3 regions of the Micromonospora sp. NPDC050397 genome follow, and region 1 is predicted to be linked to each of the others. Evidence: riboswitches for the same ligand, from Rfam matches in the RefSeq annotation. Region 1 holds a riboswitch; each other region holds the start of a gene.
The links. Region 1 has a riboswitch for cobalamin ahead of ACI2K4_RS29040 (ribonucleoside-diphosphate reductase subunit alpha). Riboswitches for the same ligand answer to the same signal wherever they lie in the genome.
Positions count from the first base shown of each region.

Region 2: it holds a riboswitch for cobalamin, as region 1 does, so the genes downstream of both, metE (5-methyltetrahydropteroyltriglutamate--homocysteine S-methyltransferase) here and ACI2K4_RS29040 (ribonucleoside-diphosphate reductase subunit alpha) in region 1, are expected to answer to the same signal.
Region 3: it holds a riboswitch for cobalamin, as region 1 does, so the genes downstream of both, ACI2K4_RS24225 (VWA domain-containing protein) here and ACI2K4_RS29040 (ribonucleoside-diphosphate reductase subunit alpha) in region 1, are expected to answer to the same signal.

Region 1 covers NZ_JBJDPS010000013.1:3,977-7,247, forward strand. The annotation lists gene ACI2K4_RS29030 (hypothetical protein) at 1-288, shown strand, start outside; gene ACI2K4_RS29035 (HoxN/HupN/NixA family nickel/cobalt transporter) at 239-1,258, shown strand; cobalamin riboswitch at 1,549-1,761, shown strand; partial or broken gene ACI2K4_RS29040 (ribonucleoside-diphosphate reductase subunit alpha) at 1,896-3,271, shown strand, end outside.
Region 2 covers NZ_JBJDPS010000001.1:270,164-273,434, forward strand. The annotation lists gene metE (5-methyltetrahydropteroyltriglutamate--homocysteine S-methyltransferase) at 1-1,806, opposite strand, end outside; cobalamin riboswitch at 1,923-2,139, opposite strand; gene ACI2K4_RS01060 (ribonucleotide-diphosphate reductase subunit beta) at 2,181-3,200, opposite strand; gene ACI2K4_RS01065 (ribonucleoside-diphosphate reductase subunit alpha) at 3,238-3,271, opposite strand, start outside.
Region 3 covers NZ_JBJDPS010000007.1:237,491-240,761, reverse strand. The annotation lists gene ACI2K4_RS24225 (VWA domain-containing protein) at 1-1,266, opposite strand, end outside; cobalamin riboswitch at 1,351-1,475, opposite strand; gene ACI2K4_RS24220 (DMT family transporter) at 1,666-2,634, shown strand; gene ACI2K4_RS24215 (SMP-30/gluconolactonase/LRE family protein) at 3,205-3,271, opposite strand, start outside.

The DNA of each region.
Region 1 (3,271 bases):
GCGACGACGCCGGTCGCACCCGCACCGGTGCTCGGCTCCGACGATCCCCTCGCCCCCTCCCCCACCGAGATCCGCCCCCTGGACGTCGCGGTGCACGCCTGCCGTCACCTCGCCTTCCTTCGCCAGACCGATGCCACCGTCGCGACCGCCGCCGCTGCGGCACCCCGAATCTGGCGGCACGTCGCCGAGTTCACCCCGGTTGTGGCGGAAATGCTTGCCCCGAACACAATCCCGTCGGGTGTCCGCTCCGGTGGACCATCGGGCGTCGGGGCAGTGGCCACACGCTGACCAGCGGGTATCCACCGATGAATCGCGCCTGGGCGTCACCGCCTACACCCTCGGCGTGCGGCACGCCTTCGACGCCGACCACATCGCCGAGATCGACAACACCACTCGCAAGCTGATGACCGACGGCCAGCAACCCGTCTCGGTCGGATTCTGGTTCTCCCTCGGTCACTCCGACGTCGTGTTCGGGCTCTGCTTCCTGCTCGGGATCGGCGTACGGGCGCTCGCCGGACAGGTACAGGACGACTCCTCGGCACTACAGACCGCGACCGGGGTGATCGGCACCACCGTCTCCGGCGTCTTCCTCTACCTCATCGGCATCCTCAACCTGGTGGTGCTCGTCGGTGTGATCAGGGTCTTTCGCCGGATGCGGCACGGCGCCTACGACGAGGCGGCCCTGGAACAGCAGCCCAACAACCGGGGCCTGATGAACCGGATCCTGGCCGGAGCGACCCGCGCGGTCACCCGCCCCTGGCAGATGTACCCGATCGGGCTGCTCTTCGGACTCGGCTTCGACACCGCCACCGAGGTCTCCCTCCTCGTCCTCGCCGGCGGCGCCGCCGCCTTCAGCCTGCCCTGGTACGCGGTGCCGACCCTGCCGATTCTCTTCGCCGCCGGAATGAGCCTGCTCAGCACCATCGACGGCTACCTCATGATCCACGCCTACGGCTGGGCGTTCGCCAAACCCGTCCGCAAGGTCTACTACAACATCACCCTGACCGGGCTTTCCGTCGCGGTGGCGCTCATGATCGGCATCATCGAACTCATCTCGATCCTGACCGACAAGCTCGACATCCAACATGGTCCGCTCGCGGCGATCGGCAACCTCAATCTCAACCTCGTCGGGTACGTCATCGTCGGACTCTTCGCGCTGACCTGGGTCGCCGCCCTCACCATCTGGCGCGTGGCCCGCATCGAGGGCAAACGGAACGCCGATCTCGACGGATCTGCACCCGTCGCTGACCCAGGGTGAACCTTCGAGGCGAAACGAGACCGTACAGCGGTAGCGCGGCACCGGTAGCCGAGGTTCCCGTGGGCGGCCCGTCACGAGCTCAGCCAGGACCACCGTCGTCTGATCGGGCACGGCTTCGACTTCAGCGGCGCGCTCGTTCGAGACATGCCGGCCGCCCCGTGTTCGGCCAACGCTCTGCACCGTACGCCGTCGGGACCGGGAGGCATCACCCGGGGCACCATGTGGTGACGGTGCGCCGCGACACGCCCGACACGACATCTGGTGTTGCCGATTCAGCCTGGCGCCCATATATGGTGTCTCTCGCAGCTGGTTCGACCGCCGCTCCGCGCGGTGGCCGAGGCAAGAGGGAACCCGGTGTGAGTCCGGGACTGCCCCGCAGCGGTGAGTGGGAACGACCGCCGTCACACAGCACTGGACCCGTACTGGGTCTGGGAAGCGATGGCCAGTAGGTACGAGTACGACGCCCGCGAGTCCGAAGACCTGCCAGCGCGCCGCACGCGACGCGTGTGGCGGTCGAAGGTCGCGTGGGACGGCCGACGCCATCAGCCGGTCCGTCGTGGCAGGCACGCCGTCAGGCGAACAGTGGCGTTCCCCCTGCGCGTCCGTCGACCTCGTGGACAGGCATGAGGAGGGGGACATGACGCCAACACGGGAGCAGGGTCTGCTCGAACAGGCGGTACCGGAACAGCGCCGGCACGTGATGCAGGTCCGTAAGCGCAACGGCGACACCGAGCCAGTCGACGTGAACAAGATTGTCCGCGCGGTGGAGCGCTGGGTCGGAGACCTGGACGAGGTGGATCCGCTGCGGGTGGCGACGAAGACGATCAGCGGCCTGTACGACGGGGCGACCACCGCTGAGCTGGACAAGCTGTCGATCCAGACCGCCGCGGAGTTGATTGGCGAGGAGCCGCAGTACTCGAAGCTCGCGGCGCGGTTGCTGGCCGCGTACGTGGACAAGGAGGTTCGTGGGCAGGGCGTGGCCAGCTTCAGTCAGTCGATTCGCCACGCGCACCAGCTCGGGTTGATCGGGGACGACACGGCCGAGTTCGTCGCGCGTAATGCCCGCAAGCTGGACGATGCCGTGGACCCGGAAGGGGGATCTGCGGTTCGAGTACTTCGGGCTGCGTACGGTCGCGGACCGGTACCTGCTGCGGCATCCGGAGTCCCGCCTGGTGGTGGAGACGCCGCAGTACTGGCTGTTGCGCGTGGCCTGCGGCCTGTCGCAGACACCGGGTGAGGCGATCGGTTTCTACCGGCTGATGTCGAGCCTGGCCTATCTGCCGAGTTCACCGACGTTGTTCAACTCCGGCACCCGGCACACGCAGATGTCGTCGTGTTTCCTGGTCGACTCCCCACGTGACGAGCTCGATTCGATCTACGAGCGCTACCACCAGGTTGCGAAGCTGTCGAAGTTTTCCGGCGGTATCGGCATCTCGTGGTCGCGGGTACGTGGTCGCGGTGCGTTGATCCGGGGTACGAACGGCCGGTCGAACGGCATCGTGCCGTTCCTCAAGACGCTCGACGCCGGGGTGGCGGCGGTGAACCAGGGCGGTCGACGCAAGGGCGCGGCCTGCGTCTACCTGGAGCCGTGGCACCCGGACATCGAGGAGTTCCTGGAACTGCGGGACAACACCGGCGAGGAGTCCCGGCGTACGCACAACCTCAACGTGGCCAACTGGGTGCCGGACGAGTTCATGCGGCGAGTCGAGGCCGACGGCGACTGGTCGCTGATCGACCCGTCCGACGCCCCCGAGTTGCCCGACCTTTTCGGCGAGGCCTTCGACGAGGCGTACCGGGCGGCCGAGAAGAAGGCCGTCAAGACGGTCAAGGCCCGGGACCTGTACGGGCGGATGATGCGGACCCTGGCGCAGACCGGCAACGGGTGGATGACGTTCAAGGACGCCTCGAACCGACTGTCGAACCAGACCGGCGCTCCGGGCAACACCATCCACCTGTCGAACCTGTGCACCGAGATCCTGGAGGTGAACAGCGACACCGAGACCGCCGTGTGCA
Region 2 (3,271 bases), on a different contig from region 1:
CAGCGCGGGTTCGTCGACCTGGATCACCCGGATACCGGCCGCCTCCAGGTCACGGGCCTCGTCGCGCAGCGCGAGGGCGATCTGGTTGGCGGTGTCTGCCAGGGGTTGGTCGGTCCGGACGAACGACCATGCCAGGATCGTCACCGGTCCGGTGAGCATGCCCTTCACCGGTCGACTGGTCAGCGACTGAGCGTAGGTGGACCAGCCGACGGTCATCGGGCCGCTCCGGGCCACGTCGCCGTAGACGATCGGCGGCCGTACGCACCGCGAGCCGTACGACTGCACCCAGCCGTTGGCCGTGGCGGCGAACCCGTCGAGCTGTTCGCCGAAGTACTGCACCATGTCGTTGCGCTCCGGCTCGCCGTGCACCAGCACGTCCAGCCCGAGTCGTTCCTGTAGCGCGATGACGTGCGCGACCTCGGCCCGCATCCGTTCCGTGTAGCCGGCGTCGTCGAGTCGTCCGGCCCGGTGCGCCGCACGGGCCCGACGCAGTTCCGGGGTCTGCGGGAAGGACCCGATGGTCGTGGTGGGCAGCGCCGGCAGGTTCAGCCGGGACCGCTGCGCGGCGGCGCGCTGCGGGTACGGCCCGCGACGTACGTGTTCGGGGCGGAGCGCGTCGAGCCGGGCGCGAACGGCGTTGTCCCGCCAGGCCGCCGGTGCGGCGGGCACGGGCGCGGGGAGCGCCGCGACGCCGTCGCGCAGGGCCCGGCCGAGGGCGACCACCTCGTCCACCTTCTGCCGGGCGAACGCGAGCCGGGCGCGTAGGTCGTGGTCGAGGTCGGGTTCGGCGGCCAGGTCGACCGGCACGTGCAGCAGCGAACACGACGTGGACACCGCGACGTGGTCGGCCAGGCCGGTCAGCGCGGCACCGGTCGCGGTGGCGGCGCGCAGGTCGGTACGCCAGACGTTGCGACCGTCGACCAGCCCGGCGACGATCGTCCTGCCCCGCAGCGGACCGGCGGCGGCGAGCCGGGCGAGGTCGCCGGGCCCGGCGACCAGGTCGATGCCGACCGCTTCTACCGGCGTGTCGAGCAGGGCCGGCAGCGCGTCGCCGAGTTCACCGAAGTAGGACGCGACAAAGAGCTCCGGCCGGTGCTCCGTCGCGCCGAGCCGGCGGTACGCCGCACGCAGCGCGTCGATCTCGTCCGGGGTGCGGTCGGCGACGTACCCGGGCTCGTCGAGTTGGACCCAGGCGACCCCGGCGTCGGCGAGGGTGCCGAGGAGGTCGGCGTAGACCGCGACGAGATCGTCGAGCCGGTCGAACGGCCGGAACCCCTCCGGGGCGTCCTCGGTGGACTTGGCCAGCAGGAGGAACGTCGCCGGGCCGACCAGCACCGGTCGGGTCGGGACACCGAGCGCCTCGGCCTCGGCGTGTTCGCGTACCGATTTGTCCGGGCGGGCGGTGAAGACGGTGTCCGGGCCGATCTCCGGCACCAGGTAGTGGTAGTTGGTGTCGAACCACTTCGTCAGCTCCAGGGCCGGCTCCCGCGCCGTCCCCCGGGCCATGGCGAAGTAGGTGTCCAGGTCGTCGAGGTCGAGGCGACGGAAGCGGTCCGGCACCGCGTCGACCAGGACGCAGGTGTCGAGCATCTGGTCGTAGTAGGAGAACGTGTTGGACGGGACGGCGCCCAGACCGGCGTCACGCAGGGTGCGCCAGACGTCGGCGCGCAGGCCGGCGGCGGTCCGCTCCAGGGTGGCCGCGTCGGTCCGGCCGCCCCAGTAGGACTCGACGGCCTGCTTGAGCTCCCGGTGCGGACCGATACGGGGATAGCCGAGCACGGTGCTCAGCCCGAACGGTGTGGTCACGAGACGGGTGTCCTTCCCTCGAGGTCGGCCGACGGCCACCCGGGAGGACACGGCAGGGCACGGTACGACGACCGGCCTCGCCCTGGCCCTCCCGAGGGGCCGACGGCGGCGCACGCGGACGCGTACGCGGTGCGGGCAGGTCTTCGGACTCGCGGGCGCGACCGGTGCGACCCGGTCTCCTACTGGCCGTCGCTTCCCAGACGCGTACGCGTCCAGTGCGTATGACGGCGGTCGTTCCCACTCACCGCTGCGGGGCAGTCCCGGTTTTGCACCGGGTTCCCTCTTACGACGCCCCGCCGCGAAGCGGGGCGAACCAGCACTGTCGGCCATCGTACGGCGTCCGGTCGGTTCGCCCCACCCGCCACGGGTACGTGTCAGAAGTCGTCGTCGAAGCTGACCGTGCCGCTCACCCCGACCTGGTACGCCGACACCCGGCGCTCGAAGAAGTTCGACAGCTCCTGTACGTCCTGCAACTCCATGAACGCGAACGGGTTCTTCGACCCGTACAGCGGGGCGATGTCGAGTTGGGCGAGCCGCCGGTCGGCGACGTGTTGGAGGTATTCGCGCATGTCCGGCAGGGAGAGCCCGGAGACGCCCTGTTCGAGCAGGTCCTCGGCGAACTGCACCTCGCACTCGACCGCCTCGGCGAGCATGTCGCGTACCTGCTGGCGCATCTCGTCGTCGAACAGGTCGGGTTCCTGCTGGCGGACCGTGTCGACGACGTCGAAGGCGAACGCCATGTGCATCGACTCGTCGCGGAACACCCAGTTGGTGCCGGAGGCGAGCCCGTGCAGCAGTCCCCGGGAGCGCAGGAAGTAGACGTACGCGAACGCGCCGTAGAAGAAGAGCCCCTCGATGCAGGCGGCGAAGCAGATCAGGTTGAGCAGGAACGCCCGCCGGTCGTCGCGGCTCCTCAGCTCCCGCAGCTCGAAGACCGAGTCGATCCAGCGGAAGCAGAACTCGGCCTTGCGGCGGATCGACGGGATGCTCTCGATCGCGTCGAAGGCGGCGAACCGTTCGGCCTCGTCCGGCACGTAGGTGTCGAGCAGGTTCAGGTAGAACTGGACGTGCACCGCCTCCTCGAACAGTTGCCGGGACAGGTAGAGCCGGCCCTCCGGGGAGTTCACGTGCTGGTAGAGGTTGAGCACCAGATTGTTGGCGACGATGGTGTCACCGGTGGCGAAGAAGGCGACCAGCCGGCTGACCAGGTGCCGTTCGGCCGGGGTGAGCCGGGTCAGGTCGGCCAGGTCGGAGTGCAGGTCCACCTCCTCGACGGTCCAGGTGTTCTTGATCGCGTCCCGGAACCGGTCGAAGAAGTGCGGGTAACGCATCGGTCGCAGGGTCAGGTCCATGCCGGGGTCGAGCAACATCCCGGTCTTTTCCGTACGGGTCATCGGGTCGCCTTACCTTCCGTTGGTGGCCGGGATCGGGTTACTGGCACGCGTCGCACGACTCGGGGTTCTCC
Region 3 (3,271 bases), on a different contig from region 1:
CTGGTCCGGGCCGGTCGACTTCGGTCCGGACCCGGGTGGCGGTGCGGTGTCCGGCGTGTCGGAGCGGTCCGGGACCTGCTCCGGTCCGGCCGGTGGACGGCCGCCGCCGGGACCGTTCGGAGGTCCGTTCGGAGGGCCGTCCGGAGGGCCGTCCGTCGGGTCGGACGGGTTGTCGCCGGGTGGGTTGTCGCCGGGACCGCCGTCGGAGCCGTCGTCCGGTCCGGCCGGCGGCTCGGGCTCCGGGTCCGCGTCGCCGCCGTGCTGCCGGAGCAGTTCCTCCAGCTTCTCCTGGTCGGTGCCGGGCGGGTCCAGCGGGTCCCGGCGCCGACGGTGTGGCAGGGCCAGCCTCGCGGCGGCGGCCACGTCGTCGGCGGTGACCCTGTCCCGGTCGTGCCAGGCGGCGAGTGCCACGGCGGTCCGGGCCACCACGATGTCCGCGCGGAGCCCGTCGACCCCGTACGCGAGACAGATCGTGGCGATCCGGTCCAACTCGGCGTCGGGCAGCCGGACCGAGGGCAACCGCAGTCGGGCGACGGCGATCCGCCCGGCGAGTACGGCGTCCTCCTCCACCCAGCGCGCCACGAACCCCACCGGATCGGTCTCGTACGCGAGCCGACGGCGTACCACCTCGGCCCGCGAGCCCGCGTCGCGCGGGGCGGCCACCGCCACCACCAGCCCGAACCGGTCCACGAGTTGCGGGCGGGGCTCCCCCTCCTCCGGGTTCATCGTGCCGACCAGCAGGAAGCGGGCGGCGTGCTTGACCGACACCCCGTCCCGCTCGACGTGTGCGCGTCCCATCGCGGCGGCGTCGAGCAGCAGGTCGACCAGGTGGTCCGGGAGCAGGTTGACCTCGTCGACGTAGAGCACCCCGCGATGGGCGGCGGCGAGCAGGCCCGGCTCGAACGCCTTCACCCCGTCGGCGAGCGCGCGTTGCAGGTCCAGGGTGCCGACCACCCGGTCCTCGGTGGCGCCGACCGGCAACTCGACCAGGGTGGCGCGGCGGCGTACGGCGGCGGCGCCGGGCTCGTGCGGGCCGTCCGGGCACGCCGCGTCAGGATTGACCGGGTCGCAGGCGAACCGGCAGCCACGTACCACGTCGACGTCGGGAAGCAGCCCGGCGAGGGCCCGTACGATGGTCGACTTCGCGGTGCCCTTCTCGCCGCGTACCAGCACCCCGCCGATCGCCGGGGAGACCGCGTTGAGCAGCAGGGCCAGTCGCAGGTCGGGCAGGCCGACAACGGCGGAGAACGGGTACGGCGGGGTCATCGCCCACTCAGGCGCGCAGAAGCCATGCTCATGTCCCTTCCGCGGGTGTCCACGCCCGCGTTGGCTGGGTGGTGCGAGCGGTCGGAGTCTCCTGACTCCCGGATCGACGCTTCCCCCCGACCTTCCGGCCGTTCGGCCGTGGCCCGTACGTGAGAGGTCACTCCCCGGTCACAGTGGCGGGACCGTCCCGGACTCGCACCGGGTTCCTCCGCGCACCGCTCGTGCTGGCCATGCTGTCCCACCGACCGGCCCCCCGTCAACGTGACCACCACGACGGCACCACCTCACGCCACCCCCACCCCGCCCCTCACGCCCCGCCCCTCACGCCGCGCCCCGCCCCTCACCCGATCGATCATGAAGTTGTCGCACGGATGGCGGACGAACCCCTGCGATAACTTCATGGTCAACAATTTTGGGCGGGGGTGCGTGGTGGGGCGCGGGAGTTGGGGGCGGTTGCTGCTGCTGGCACTGATCTGGGGCTCCGGATTTCTCTGGATCAAGCTGGCGCTGCGGGGGTTCACCCCGGTCCAGATCACCATCGTCCGGCTCCTGCTCGGAGCGGCGGTGCTGGCACCCATCGCACTGGCGCGAAGAATGCCCGTTCCGTCCGGGAGCCGAACCTGGTTCCACCTCGTGGTGGCGGCCCTGCTCGCCAACGTCGTGCCGTACACCCTGTTCGGGATCGGGCAGCAGACGATCGACTCGAACATCGCCGGCGTACTGAACGCCACCACGCCACTGTGGACGGTGGTGATCGCGCTGCTCGCCGGCGGCGAGCAGCGGGTGACCCTGGGACGGGCGAGCGGTCTCGCGGCCGGCTTCGCCGGGACGGTGCTGATCTTCACACCGTGGGAGTCGGCGACCGACGTGGCGAGCTGGGCGGGTCTCGCCTGCCTCGCCGCTTCCGCGAGTTACGGCGCCGGATACGTCTACATGGGTCGCTACCTCACCGGCCGGAACATCCCGCCGATTATGCTGTCCGCCTGCCAACTGGCGGCCGGCGCCGCCGTACTCGCGCTCGCCCTGCCCTTCGGCGGGCTGACCGCGCCGAACTGGAGCGCGGTGCCGGTCGGCAGTCTCCTCGTCCTCGGCACGGTCGGCACCGGACTGGCGTACGTGCTGAACTACCGACTCATCGGCGATCTCGGGTCGACCGCCGCCTCCACCACCACGTACCTCCTGCCGGTGGTCGCGGTGGTGCTCGGCGCGCTCGTCCTGGCCGAGCCGGTCACCCTACCGATGCTCGCCGGCATGGCCCTGGTCCTGACCGGGATCACCCTCGCCCAACGACGGGCCCCCGCTGCCGTCGCACCGCCGAGGACACCGCTTGCCACACCTCGGGAGAACCCCCGCGGCCTGCCGGAGTGACGTTCCGGGCAGGGCTTTCGCAGCCCACCTGGGATCGGATCTCGGGGCCAGGGGCCGTGACCTGTCCGGCAAGAGAAAGGTTCCAATCAGCATTGCCGGTATTCGACAGATCGCTCTCCGAAAGGTCCAGGGAACAGCAACCGGTCATGTTTTCACCATGCGGGAAACCGGGTCAGGGGTGAATACGGCATTCATCCACACTCACTCCGTGGAGATGCTTTCCAACCCCGACGCACGATCCGTACCGTAGCGAGTGGGCAATTAACGAAACGGACGGCACCCGCGCCAACGGATGCCGTCCTACTGACTCCAATTCGGCCCTCACGAAGCCCAACTGAAGGAGTTCCTATGACCGTACCAAACGGCGCTCCCGCTAGCCAGGACCAGCGGGGAGTCGATCCGCCACGAGCCGTCTCGTACATCGAGGCCGTCGGACGCCTTCTCTTGGCAGTCGCCTCCTTCGTCGCGGCAGTCACTCCTGTCGTCCTTGAACTGATCTGAACCCGCGAATCCTGCCGGCCTGAACCCGACAAACCTGCTGGCATGCCGCTCACGGACGTTGGCGCGGAATCAGTGCTCGATTTTCGCGCCAACTTCATGAGCAACAGATTGTGCCGGGATACCGGTGATCTCGACG